4 regions of the Serratia nevei genome follow, and region 4 is predicted to be linked to each of the others. Evidence: predicted binding sites of a transcription regulator. Region 4 holds the regulator's gene; each other region holds the start of a gene.
The links. The regulator PhoB, encoded in region 4, activates phosphate uptake and scavenging genes when phosphate is short. The targets are predictions, from matches to a motif close to CTGTCATAAAACTGNCNNAT.

Region 1 (3,069 bases), 790 kb from region 4:
ATGCGCTGTTCGATTTCGAAGGATTGAGCATCGCCACCCAGCAGGCGATCACCGAACAGCCGAAAAGCGCGTTCCAGTATGGCCTGACCGAGGGCAGCCCGCTGCTGCGTGAGCGCATTTGCGCGCTGTGCGCCGAGCGCGGCGTCACCGCTGGCGCGGAAGAGGTGATGGTCACCGCCGGCTCGCAGCAGGCATTGGATTTGGTGATGCGCGCCATCGTCAACCCCGGCGACGTGTTCGTGGTGGAGCGCCCGACCTACCTGGCGGCGCTGCAAACGTTGGAGCTGGCGGAAGCCAACATCATGTCGGTCTCGTCCGACAGCGACGGCATGGTGGTGGAAGAGCTGGCCGAGCTGCTGAAAACCCAGCGCATCAAGGGTGTGTACGTGGTGCCGAACTTCGGCAACCCCAGCGGCATCACCCTGAGCGCCGCGCGCCGCGAACTGCTGGTGAAGCTGGCCGCCGAACATAACTTCCTGATCATCGAAGACGATCCGTACGGCGAGCTGCGTTTTACCGAAGAGCGCCACCCGACGCTGCATCAGGTGTCACAGCGGGTGCTGGGCAACACCGACCACATCATCTATACCTCGACCTTCTCCAAGATCCTGGCGCCGGGCCTGCGGTTGGGCTGGGCGATCCTGCCGCCGTTCCTGCTGCATAAAGTGGCGATCATCAAGCAGGCGGCGGATCTGCACGCCAGCGCGCTGTCGCAGAGCATCGTCGAATGCTACCTCGGCCTGGGCCGCCTGCCGGCGCAGATCGACAAGATCCGCGCCGCCTACAAACAGAAGGGCGAGATCCTGGCCGGTTTGGTGGAGCAGGAGCTGGGCGACTACATCACCTTCGATAAGCCGAAGGGCGGCATGTTCCTGTGGGCGCGTTTCCGCCAGCCGTTCAACGCCACCGAATGGCTGAACGCTACCCTGCAGCAGGGCGTGGTGTTCGTGCCGGGGGAATACTTCTTCTCCGACAACCCGGATCGTTCGACCTTCCGCCTGTCGTTCGCCACCGCCACCGAACAGCAGATGCAGGAAGCGGTGGCGCGTCTGCGCCGTTCGCTGTAATCCTCGCGGCGGCGGAGCCCATGCCCGCCGCCGACATCAAACCGCCATCTTCACTTCACCTTGCCGTCATGTGGCTGTCATATAACGGTTATTTTTCTGTCATCCGCGCATGGCATGTTATCCCCCGTCATCTTTCGAGCCGCAGCGTTGTTGGCTGCCCGACTGCCCCCCTGTCACTTAGTTAGCTAAGCTCCAGGGTGCCAGCAGGTTGCCGCCTAGCTGCAACTCGAAAGCTATAGGGGGCACTCCCTCATCAAGAATTGATTCTTTTCGCTCACGCGCTTTTACACCAGCTTTTTTCAGGAGTTAGGCATGCTCACCTACGCTATTCGCAAAACCACGCTGTGCGTCGCGTTGACCCTGGCGGTCAGCACTCAGGCGCTGGCGGCGACCGAGATCCCGTTCTGGCATTCGATGGAAGGCGAACTGGGTAAGGAAGTGGATTCCCTGGCGGATCGCTTCAACCAGTCGCACAGCGACGTCAAGATTGTGCCGGTTTATAAAGGCAACTACGAACAGAGCCTGGCGGCGGGCATCGCCGCTTACCGCTCCGGCAAGGCGCCGGCGATCCTGCAGGTTTACGAGGTGGGCACCGCCACCATGATGGCCAGCAAGGCCATCAAACCGGTCTACGAAGTGTTTAAAGAGGCCGGCATCAACTTCGACGAGTCGGTGTTCGTGCCGACGGTAGCCGGCTATTACACCGACAACAAGAGCGGCCATCTGCTGTCTCAGCCGTTCAACAGCTCCACGCCGGTGCTGTACTACAACAAAGACGCCTTCAAGAAGGCCGGCCTGAACCCGGACCAGCCGCCGAAAACCTGGCAGGAGCTGGCGGCGGATACCGCCAAGCTGCGTGAGGCCGGCATGAAGTGCGGCTACGCCAGCGGCTGGCAGGGCTGGATCCAGCTGGAGAACTTCAGCGCCTGGCACGGCGTGCCGTTCGCCAGCGAAAACAACGGGTTCGGCGGCACCAACGCCAAGCTGGAGTTCAACAAGCCGCTGCAGGTCAAGCACATCGAGCTGCTGGAGGCGATGAACAAGAAGGGCGATTTCACCTACTTCGGCCGCAAAGACGAATCCACCGAGAAGTTTTATAACGGCGACTGCGCCATCACCACCGCTTCTTCCGGTTCGCTGGCGGACATCAAGCACTACGCCAAATTCAACTACGGCGTCGGCATGATGCCGTACGACGCTGACGCGAAAAACGCGCCGCAGAACGCCATCATCGGCGGGGCCAGCCTGTGGGTGATGAACGGCAAAGACGCCGCCACCTACAAGGGCGTGGCCGAGTTCCTGCAGTACCTGGCGCAGCCGGAAATCGCCGCCGAATGGCACCAGAAGACCGGCTATCTGCCGATCACCACCGCGGCTTACGATCTGACCAAGCAGCAGGGCTTCTACGACAAGAACCCGGGTGCCGACGTCGCCACTCGCCAGATGCTGAACAAGCCGCCGTTGCCGTTCACCAAGGGCCTGCGCCTGGGCAACATGCCGCAGATCCGCAGCGTGGTGGATGAGGAACTGGAAGGCGTGTGGACCGGTAAGAAAACGCCTCAGCAGGCGTTGGACGCCGCCGTGCAGCGCGGTGACGTGCTGCTGCGGCGTTTCGAAGCATCAACCAAGTAACCCTGCGTCGCGGGCCCGTCCGATCGGGCTCGCGTCTTCACGCCAATCCTTCCGTACCCGATTAATGGTTTAACTGCTATGTCATCTTCCCGTCCCGGTTTCGGCTGCAGCTGGTTGCCCTATGCGTTGGTGCTGCCGCAGCTGCTGATTACCGCCATCTTCTTTTTATGGCCCGCCGGCGAGGCGCTGTGGTATTCGGTGCAGAGCCTCGATCCGTTCGGCCTGTCCAGCCAGTTTGTTGGGCTGGATAACTTTAAGCAGCTGTTTCAGGATCCTTACTATCTCGACTCGTTCTACACCACGCTGATCTTCAGCTTCCTGGTGGCGGGCATCGGGCTGGCGGTGTCGCTGTTCTTCGCCGCGCTGGTGG
Region 2 (3,069 bases), 820 kb from region 4:
TAAATTGCCGAGCCGCGAATGCTGGCGGGCAGAGAAACCACGCTGCGCACCGTTTCCTCCGCCGACTGGCGGGAGCCGGGCAACGCGTCCTGCGCGGTGGTACACGGGCGGTTTACGCCAAGCTTTTCGCACACCTTATCGGTGGCCCACTCCGCCATCAGGCGGTAGGTCATCAGCTTGCCGCCGGTGATGGTGATAAACCCTTCCAGCCCGTCGCGAGCGGCGTGATCGAGCAGCACGATGCCGCGGCTGACGTTGCGCCCGCTGGGATCGTCGTCGCTGGCCACCAGCGGCCGCACCCCGGCATAGGCGCGCAGAATGCGGGTCTGCGCCAGGGTGGGCGCCAGCAGCGCTCCCTCGCGGATCAGAATGTCCACCTCCTGCGGGGTCACCAGCATGTTGTCAATTTGGTCGTAATCGATATGGGTCGAGGTAGTGCCGATCAGCGAGATGGTGTCGCCCGGCACCAGGATGTCGGCATCCGCCGGTTTGCGACAGCGGTTGATCACCATGTTGTTGATACGGTGGCCGAGGATCAGCAGCGCCCCTTTGGCCGGGAACATGCGGATGCGCAAGTCGGCGTATTCGGCGATCTGCTGGCCCCAGATGCCGGCGGCGTTGACCACCACCGGCGCATGCAGCTCATAACGCCGCTGATTCTGATGGTCGTAAACGCGCACGCCCGTCACCCGGTCGCCGCTGCGCAGCAGCCCCACCACCTGGTGGTAGGTCAGGATCTGCGCGCCGTGTTCACGCGCGTCCAGCATGTTGGCGGCGGTCAGCCGGAAGGGATCGACGGTGCCGTCCGGCACCCGCACCGCGCCGATCAGCGCCGGGTTGGCCGCCGGCTCCAGGCGCAGCGCCAGCTGCGGGTCGATCGCTTCGGCGTCGATGTCGGCCTGGCGACAGGCGGCGATAAACTGTTGCTGATAGTCCAGCGAGTCCTGCGGCAGGGTGATGAACAGCCCATCGGTGCGCTCGATGCAGTGGTGGGCAATGCGTTTCAGGATGCGGTTCTCTTCGATGCACTCGCGCGCCGACTCGCCGTCGGTCACCGCATAGCGCGCGCCGCTGTGCAGTAAACCGTGGTTGCGGCCGGTGGCGCCGGTGGCGATGTCGTGGCGCTCCAGCAAGATGCAGCGCAAGCCGCGCCGCGCACAGTCGCGGGCGATGCCTGCACCGGTGGCGCCGCCGCCGATGATGATCACATCCGTTTCGCCGCCGTCAAAATAGCTGCTCATGTCGCTCCCTCAGGATCGGTAGTTATGAGCCTATTGAGCCACGGTTATTAGGGTCTTTGTTTGATAAGGAACAATAACGAACATGAAACGAAATAAAAATGTCCACAAAAAACCATCAATGTGATCATAATCACGATTTTTGGACGTTTTTCTATTTCATAACGTTAACGAATCGCTCAAAATCCGCCGTGGTTTCATGAAAGTGTAACAATTGCGCCATTCGTCACAGCGACACCAGGCGTATTTGATGACAATGGCGCTCGTTATGGAACACAAAAACACCACATTCGATATCCGCTCAATCATCAAATGAACGTAAAAGGTCATATTGATGTGATAACAGATAAAGCCATCGGAGGCGCTCATGTTGAGTATTTTTAAGCCGGCCGCACACACCGCCCGTGTGCCGAGCGATAAGGTAGACCCGCTCTACCGTAAGCTGCGCTGGCAAATTTTCCTGGGGATCTTCTTCGGTTACGCCGCTTACTATCTGGTGCGTAAGAACTTCACCCTGGCCATGCCTTACCTGATCGAACAAGGCTTCAGCCGCGGTGACCTCGGCTTCGCGCTGTCGGGCATCTCCATCGCCTACGGCTTCTCCAAATTCATCATGGGTTCGGTCTCCGACCGTTCCAACCCGCGGGTGTTCCTGCCTGCCGGCCTGATCCTGGCGGCGGCGGTGATGTTGTTCATGGGCTTCGTGCCGTGGGCCACCTCCAGCATCGCCATCATGTTCGTCCTGCTGTTCCTGTGCGGCTGGTTCCAGGGCATGGGTTGGCCGCCGTGCGGCCGCACCATGGTGCACTGGTGGTCGCAGAAAGAACGCGGTGGCATCGTTTCCATCTGGAACTGCGCCCACAACGTGGGTGGCGGCCTGCCGCCGCTGCTGTTCCTGCTGGGTATGGCCTGGTTCAACGACTGGCACGCGGCGCTGTACATGCCGGCCTTCGGTGCCATCCTGGTGGCCCTGATCGCCTTCGCCCTGATGCGCGACACCCCGCAATCCTGCGGCCTGCCGCCGATTGAAGAGTACAAAAACGACTATCCGGACGACTACAGCGAAAAAGACGAAGAAGAGCTGACCGCCAAGCAGATCTTCATGCAGTACATCCTGCCGAACAAGCTGCTGTGGTACATCGCGGTCGCCAACGTGTTCGTCTATCTGCTGCGTTACGGCATTCTGGACTGGTCGCCGACCTACCTGAAAGAAGTGAAACACTTCGCGCTGGACAAGTCGTCCTGGGCCTACTTCCTGTATGAATACGCCGGTATCCCGGGCACCCTGCTGTGCGGCTGGATGTCGGACAAAGTGTTCAAAGGCAACCGCGGCGCCACTGGCGTGTTCTTCATGACGCTGGTGACCATTGCCACCGTGGTGTTCTGGATGAACCCGGCCGGTAACCCGACCGTGGACATGATCTGTATGCTGGTCATCGGCTTCCTGATCTACGGCCCGGTGATGCTGATCGGCCTGCACGCACTGGAGCTGGCGCCGAAGAAAGCCGCCGGCACCGCCGCGGGCTTCACCGGCCTGTTCGGCTACCTGGGCGGCTCGGTTGCAGCCAGCGCCATCGTCGGTTACACCGTGGACTTCTTCGGTTGGGACGGCGGCTTCATGGTGATGATCGGCGGCGGCGTGCTGGCGGTTATCCTGCTGCTGCTGACCATGCTGAACGAAAAGAAACACCACGCGGAAATCGCCGCCAAGCGCGGTTAAGCGTCACACGACTTTTGCATGATTTAAAGGCCGCCCTGCGGCCTTTTTACTACCCTGCCCCCAACAACACGGAGAAAAACGGAATGCGGACTCAAGTCAAAGCCCTGCTGA
Region 3 (3,069 bases), 570 kb from region 4:
CGGTGTGCCCCTGCGATTCTTCTTCCGAGTTGCCGTAGCTGAGGGTCATCGGCGCGCCGTCTTTGGTGGTCAGTGTCTGGGTCAGGCCCGGCGCTTTGGCGTCGGCGGCGACGATCTGGCTGGAGTGCGCGTGGTCGGCGGTGACGATCACCAGCGTGTTGCCGTCGGCGCGGGCGAAGGCCAGCGCTTTTTGCACCGCTTCGTCCAGATCGACGGTTTCACCAATCTGCCCGCACGGGTTGGCGGCGTGATCCTGCTTATCGATCGACGCGCCCTCTACCTGCAGGAAGAAACCGTTCGGGTTGTCTTTCAGCAGCGCGATCGCTTTTTCGGTCATCGCCGCCAGCGTTGGCGTGGCCGCGGTGCGCGCCGGGTTGTTTTCGCAGGTTACCGCCGGCTTGTCGAGGTTGCCGTGATAGCTGGCTTTCGGCCCCAGCCAGCGCACCGGCATGTTGCCGTCGGCGAACAGGCCCAGCAGCGGTTTTTGCTGATTGGCCAGGGTAACGGCCTGCAGTTCATCCGCATTGCTCACCCACTGGTAACCCTGCGCTGCCGCCTGGTCCTTCAGAGATTTTCCTTGCCATTCGCCGCTTTTCGCCAGTTGGTTGAAGGATTTCGCGCCGCCGCCCAGCGTGACGTCGGCGCGGGTTTTCAGCAACTGCTCGGTGATGGAGCCGCGGCCGCCGTTTTCCAGCGCGTTAGCAGCGCATTTCTCGCTGGTTTCCTCCGGGCCGTAGCATTTGCGCGAGGTGACGTGTGACACCAGCGCCGCCGGCGTGGCGTCCTGCAGTTCGGCGGTGGAGACGTTGCCGGTGGCCTTACCGGCCGCTTTGGCGATCTCCAGCAGCGTTGGCTGGTCTTTGCCGTTCACGTCCACGCCGAGCGCGCCGTTATAGGTTTTCACCCCGGTGGCCCAGGCGGTGGCGGAGGCGGCGGAGTCGGTTACGTAATCCGGTTTGTGGGTTTTCTTGTCCAGCGAGTAGTGGGTGTATTGCCCGGTCAGCGGCAGAGCGTCGATACCCTTGAAGTAACCGCCTGCGCCTTCGGCGTAGTTACGCGCGGCGGTGATCTCGGAATCCCCCATGCCATCGCCAATCAGCAGGATCACGTTTTTCACCGTTTTGTCCGACAGCGACGCCTTCAGCGCGGCGGTCTGATCGCCGGCCAGACGACGGGCACCGCCCGGCTCGGTGAGGGTGCCGCGCGCGGCGCGCTCGGTCAGGCCATCGGCATTGGCCGAGGTTTCCGCCGCGATGGCGGAAGAACAGAGCAGGGCGGACAGCACGGCGCCGGCGATCAGGGATACAGCAGGTTGCATGGGGTAAGCTCCTTGTCGTAATACAACAATGTAAATAACATCAAATTGTTACGTAAGGAGAGTAGAGCAGAGGGATGACAATTTTATGACAGCGAAAGACGGGATGGCCCGGCGGCCACCCCGTTTGGCGTCAGGCCGCGCGCGCCGGGATAGACAGCCCGCGCTGCACCGCCGGCCGCGCCAGACCTCGCTCCAGCCACTGCGCGACGCGCGGGAAACTGTCGAACTCCACCAGCTCGCGCGCCTCATAAAAGCCGATCAGGTTACGCACCCAGCCCAGCAGCGAGATATCGGCGATGGTGTAGTCCGCGCCCATGATCCAGTCGCGGCCTTCAAGGCGCGTTTCCAGCACGCCGAGCAGGCGTTTCGATTCGTTCTTGTAGCGCTCCAGCGGCCGTTTGTCTTCATACTCGCGTCCGGCAAACTTGTGGAAGAAACCGAGCTGGCCGAACATCGGGCCGACGGCGGCCATCTGGAAGAACACCCACTGAATGGTTTCATAACGCTGCGCCGGATCCTGCGGCAGGAAACGGCCGCTCTTTTCCGCCAGGTAGAGCAGAATGGCGCCGGATTCGAACAGCGGCAGCGGTCGGCCGCCGGGGCCATCGGGATCGATGATCGCCGGGATCTTGCCGTTCGGGTTCAGCGCCAGAAATTCCGGCGTCCAGGTTTCGTTGTTGCCGATGTCGATCAGGTGCGCTTCATAAGGCAGGCCGATCTCTTCCAGCATGATGGACACTTTGACGCCGTTCGGCGTCGGCAGGGAATAGAGCTGCAGCCGTTCCGGGTGCTGAGCCGGCCAGCGTTTGACGATCGGGAATTGGGTGGAATCGAGCATGGAAACTCCTCGGGTTGGCGGGGTCGCTTAAGCGTACCCCTTGAGTATTGCAGTAAAACTACCCCGCCGCCGGGTTACACCGTGAGCTCAAAATGTGCGGCCAGCGCTTTTTTACCGGCGGGAGTCAGCTGCAGCTCGCGGCTGTCGAGCCGGCGGACGATCCAGCCGCGTTGAATAAAGGCGGCCAGCAGCGCGGCGCCCAGTGCGCCACCGAGGTGAGAGCGGCGTTCGCTCCAGTCCAGGCAGCCGCAGGCGAAGCGGCGGCGGGTGGGGGCGGGGGAGCAATCGACGCCCAGCCGCGCCAGCGCGGCCTGACCGACGTCGCTTAACCGGTAGTCTTCCTCACCGCTCAGCCAGTTCAGCGCATGCAGCCGATCGTGCAGCTTCACCGCCACCTCGCCCGCCATGTGGTCGTAGCAGGTGCGGGCATATTGCAGCGTGGTGGGCGTGCTGCTTTTCACCGACGGGCGCGGTACGCCCGCCAGCGCCATCAGGCCTTCCAGCGCTTCGGCCACCGGCTGACCGGCCAGCCGGAAATAGCGATAGCGCCCCTGTTTGACGCAGGCGATCAGCCGCTGCTCCAGCAGTTTCGCCAGATGCGCGCTGGCGGTGGACGGGGCGACCTCGACCGCCGCGCTGAGCTCGGTGGCGGTGTAGGCGCGCCCATCCATCAACAGGCACAGCATGCGTGCCCGGGTGCGGTCGGCGATGGCGGCGCTCAGCGCCGCTAAACGATCTTCTATGTCGATGTTATGCATACTTCGAGGTTAGGCGAAGTATGACTGCGCGTCCAGCGCTAGCCTGTGGTTATCGCCATCTGGTACCGAGGGAGAAAACCATGTCCGTATGTCCTTATGCCGCCGCGCTCGCCGCCGAGCCGCAGATGCACTATCGCGCCTTGCCGCCCCTGAGC
Region 4 (3,069 bases):
GCGGTCGACGAGCCGGCGGCCTGGATCTGCAGGTTAACGTTGGGGTAATGCCGGCTGAAATCCTGCGCCCACAGCGCCATCAGATTCGCCAGGGTGTCGGAGCCGACGCTGGACAGGTTGCCCGCCAACATGCCATCGGGCTGCGCCAGCGCGCCGCGTCCGGCCAGCAGCGCCAGGCAAAGCAACAGCCCTCGGGTTATTCGGGTCATACCGGTGTCTCGCGTTAATTTTTCACCGCATTCTCTGATAAAGCGGCGGGAACAATCAACCGGTTGGGTAAGGTAAAGATAAAGCGTGTGCCGATCCCCGGCTCGCTGAGGATCTCCAGCCGCGCGTCGTGATGGCTGAGCGCGTGTTTGACGATCGCCAGCCCCAGCCCGCTGCCGCCGGTTTGGCGCGAACGGGCCTTGTCGACGCGGTAAAAACGCTCGGTCAGGCGCGGAAGGTGTTCGGCGGCGATGCCCGGCCCGTTGTCGCTGACCTGGAACTGCGCGCCGTGCGCCGTCTGCTGCCAGCTCACTTCGATATGGGTGCCCTTCGGCGTGTGGTTGACCGCGTTGTACACCAGGTTAGACACCGCGCTGCGCAACTGGTCTTCATTACCGAACACGTTGAGCTGTTCGTTAACCCGGAAGGTGATCTCGTGATTGCCACCACTCAGCGACTGCGCCTCGCGCTGCAACACCCGCAGCATCAGCGGGATATCCACCCGTTCGTTCATGTCGACATTGGGCGCCGCCTCAATGCGCGACAGCGTCAGCAGCTGCTTGACCAACCCGTCCATCCGACGGGTCTGCTCTTGCATGGTGCTGAGTGCCTTGCTGCGCAGCGAGCCGTCCTGCTCTTCATCGCCCATCATCTCCAGGTAGCCCTGCAGCACCGTCAGCGGCGTGCGCAGCTCATGGCTGACGTTGGCGAAGAAGTTGCGCCGCGCGCCCTCCAGCTGGCGCATCTGGGTGACGTCGCGCGCCACCATCAGCAGCTGCCCTTCGGAGTAAGGCATTACGCGGAATTCGACGTAGTGTTCGTTGTTCAGCTGCAGCGTCAGCGGGCGCGAGAACTCCTGCTGCTGCAGGTAGTGGCTGAATTCCGGATAGCGCAGCAGGTTGAGGATGTGCTGGCCGTTGTCTTCCGGCCAGCGGAAGCCGAGCAGATGCTGCGCCAGCCCATTACACCAGAAGATATTGCCTTCGACGGTGGTCATCACCACCGCATCAGGCAGCGATTCGGCCCCGCTGCGAAAGCGCTTGATCAGCAGCGCCAGCTCGCGCCGGCGGCGGCGATTGCGCTGCTGCATCTGATACAGGCCATAGAACAGCGGCTCCCAGCTCCAGCGGCCGGGCGGCGGCGTCATGCTGCGGTCGATCCACAGCCAATGGGAGAGTTTGAGCTGGTTGTAGAAATTCCACACCAGCGCAGCCAGCGCGGAGGCCAGCAGGAACCAGGGCAGATAACCGAAAATCAGCCCCAGCAGTAAGGCGGGCAGACAAAAAAGAGCCAGCTCCAGAGCCAGCCTCTTCCACGACAGACGTTCTAACACGGCATATTCTCCAGCGCGGCGCGATCAGTAGCGCGTTGAGAACCGGTAGCCGGTGCCCCGAACGGTTTGAACCATTTTATCATGCCCACTGGTTTCTAACGCCTTGCGGAGCCGACGGATATGCACGTCAACGGTACGGTCTTCCACATAAACGTTAGTGCCCCAGACGTGATTAAGCAACTGCTCACGGCTATAAACCCGCTCTGGGTGGGTCATAAAGAAGTGCAGCAGCTTGAACTCGGTCGGCCCCATGTCCAACGCCTGATCGTTAGCCATCACGCGGTGGGAGGACGGATCCAGGCTCAGCCCTTGCATTTCAATCACTTCTTCCACCGCCATCGGTGAAATGCGGCGCATGACCGCCTTGATGCGCGCCACCAGCTCCTTGGGCGAGAACGGCTTGGTGATATAATCATCCGCCCCCACTTCCAGGCCGCGCACGCGGTCTTCCTCTTCGCCGCGCGCGGTCAGCATCATGACCGGAATATCGCGGGTCAGCGCTTCGCGCTTCATATGTTTGATAAACTGAATGCCGGAACCGCCGGGCAACATCCAGTCGAGCAACACCAAATCAGGGAACGGCTCAGACAGGCGCGTCACGGCGCTGTCATAATCCTCGGCTTCCAACGGTTGGTAACCATTCTGTTCCAACACAAAGCACACCATCTCACGGATCGGCGCTTCGTCTTCCACCACCAGTATGCGTCTTGCCATCGTCAATCCTGCCAATGTGTTAGCGACTTTGCGGGCGCCATTATGCGTCAGTTTTGTGACACTTTTATGAAAAAAAGCGGCTGTTATAGGCAGTAAGCATAGCGATTATTTCCCGGTGCAAAGAAAAATCATTCCGTAGTCGTCGCTATTGCGCCGGGACAGGCGCCGCCGCGGCCTTTATAATCATCGCCATTACCTTTGCATCCGGGAGTGTCATGCGCCTGATCCACACCTCTGACTGGCATCTTGGCCAGTACTTTTTCACCAAAAGCCGCGCCGCCGAGCACCAGGCTTTTCTGAACTGGCTGATCGAACAGATCGAGCAGCAGCAGGTGGATGCGCTGATCGTCGCCGGGGACCTGTTCGATACCGGCTCGCCGCCCAGCTACGCCCGCGAGCTGTACAACCGCTTCGTGGTGGAACTGCAGCGCACCGGCTGCCAACTGGTGGTGTTGGGCGGCAACCACGACTCGGTAGCGACGCTGAACGAATCGCGGGAACTGCTCTCTTGCCTGAACACCACGGTGATCGCGAGTGCGCAGGGCTCCCTTGAGCAGCAGATCGTGGTGCTTAACCGGCGCGACGGCCAGCCGGGCGCCGTGCTGTGCGCCATTCCTTTTCTGCGGCCGCGCGATCTGCTCACCAGCCGCGCCGGCGAATCCGGCGCGCAGAAACAGCAGGCGCTGCAGGAAGCCATTGCCGAACATTACCAGGCGCTGTATCTGGCGGCCTGCGAACGCCGCGAGCAGCTGGGCCTGCCGCTGCCGATCGTCGCCACCGGCCACCTGACCACCGTCGGCGTCACCACCTCCGAC

Region 1: a site for PhoB is predicted at 1,142-1,161, ahead of ugpB (sn-glycerol-3-phosphate ABC transporter substrate-binding protein UgpB). Genes of this name have one in related genera too.
Region 2: a site for PhoB is predicted at 1,433-1,452, ahead of glpT (glycerol-3-phosphate transporter). Genes of this name have one in related genera too.
Region 3: a site for PhoB is predicted at 1,391-1,410, ahead of phoA (alkaline phosphatase). Genes of this name have one in related genera too.

What each region holds. Positions count from the first base shown of each region.
Region 1 covers NZ_CP149940.1:197,447-200,515, forward strand. Annotated here, with positions in the region: gene V8N38_RS00905 (PLP-dependent aminotransferase family protein) at 1-1,067, shown strand, start outside; gene ugpB (sn-glycerol-3-phosphate ABC transporter substrate-binding protein UgpB) at 1,380-2,699, shown strand; gene ugpA (sn-glycerol-3-phosphate ABC transporter permease UgpA) at 2,778-3,069, shown strand, end outside.
Region 2 covers NZ_CP149940.1:168,259-171,327, reverse strand. Annotated here, with positions in the region: gene glpA (anaerobic glycerol-3-phosphate dehydrogenase subunit A) at 1-1,241, opposite strand, end outside; gene glpT (glycerol-3-phosphate transporter) at 1,606-2,958, shown strand; gene glpQ (glycerophosphodiester phosphodiesterase) at 3,042-3,069, shown strand, end outside.
Region 3 covers NZ_CP149940.1:1,562,765-1,565,833, forward strand. Annotated here, with positions in the region: gene phoA (alkaline phosphatase) at 1-1,318, opposite strand, end outside; gene V8N38_RS07450 (glutathione S-transferase N-terminal domain-containing protein) at 1,449-2,156, opposite strand; gene V8N38_RS07455 (ArsR/SmtB family transcription factor) at 2,231-2,914, opposite strand; gene V8N38_RS07460 (cytochrome P450) at 2,995-3,069, shown strand, end outside.
Region 4 covers NZ_CP149940.1:988,610-991,678, reverse strand. Annotated here, with positions in the region: gene V8N38_RS04660 (PstS family phosphate ABC transporter substrate-binding protein) at 1-209, opposite strand, end outside; gene phoR (phosphate regulon sensor histidine kinase PhoR) at 224-1,540, opposite strand; gene phoB (phosphate response regulator transcription factor PhoB) at 1,565-2,254, opposite strand; gene sbcD (exonuclease subunit SbcD) at 2,470-3,069, shown strand, end outside.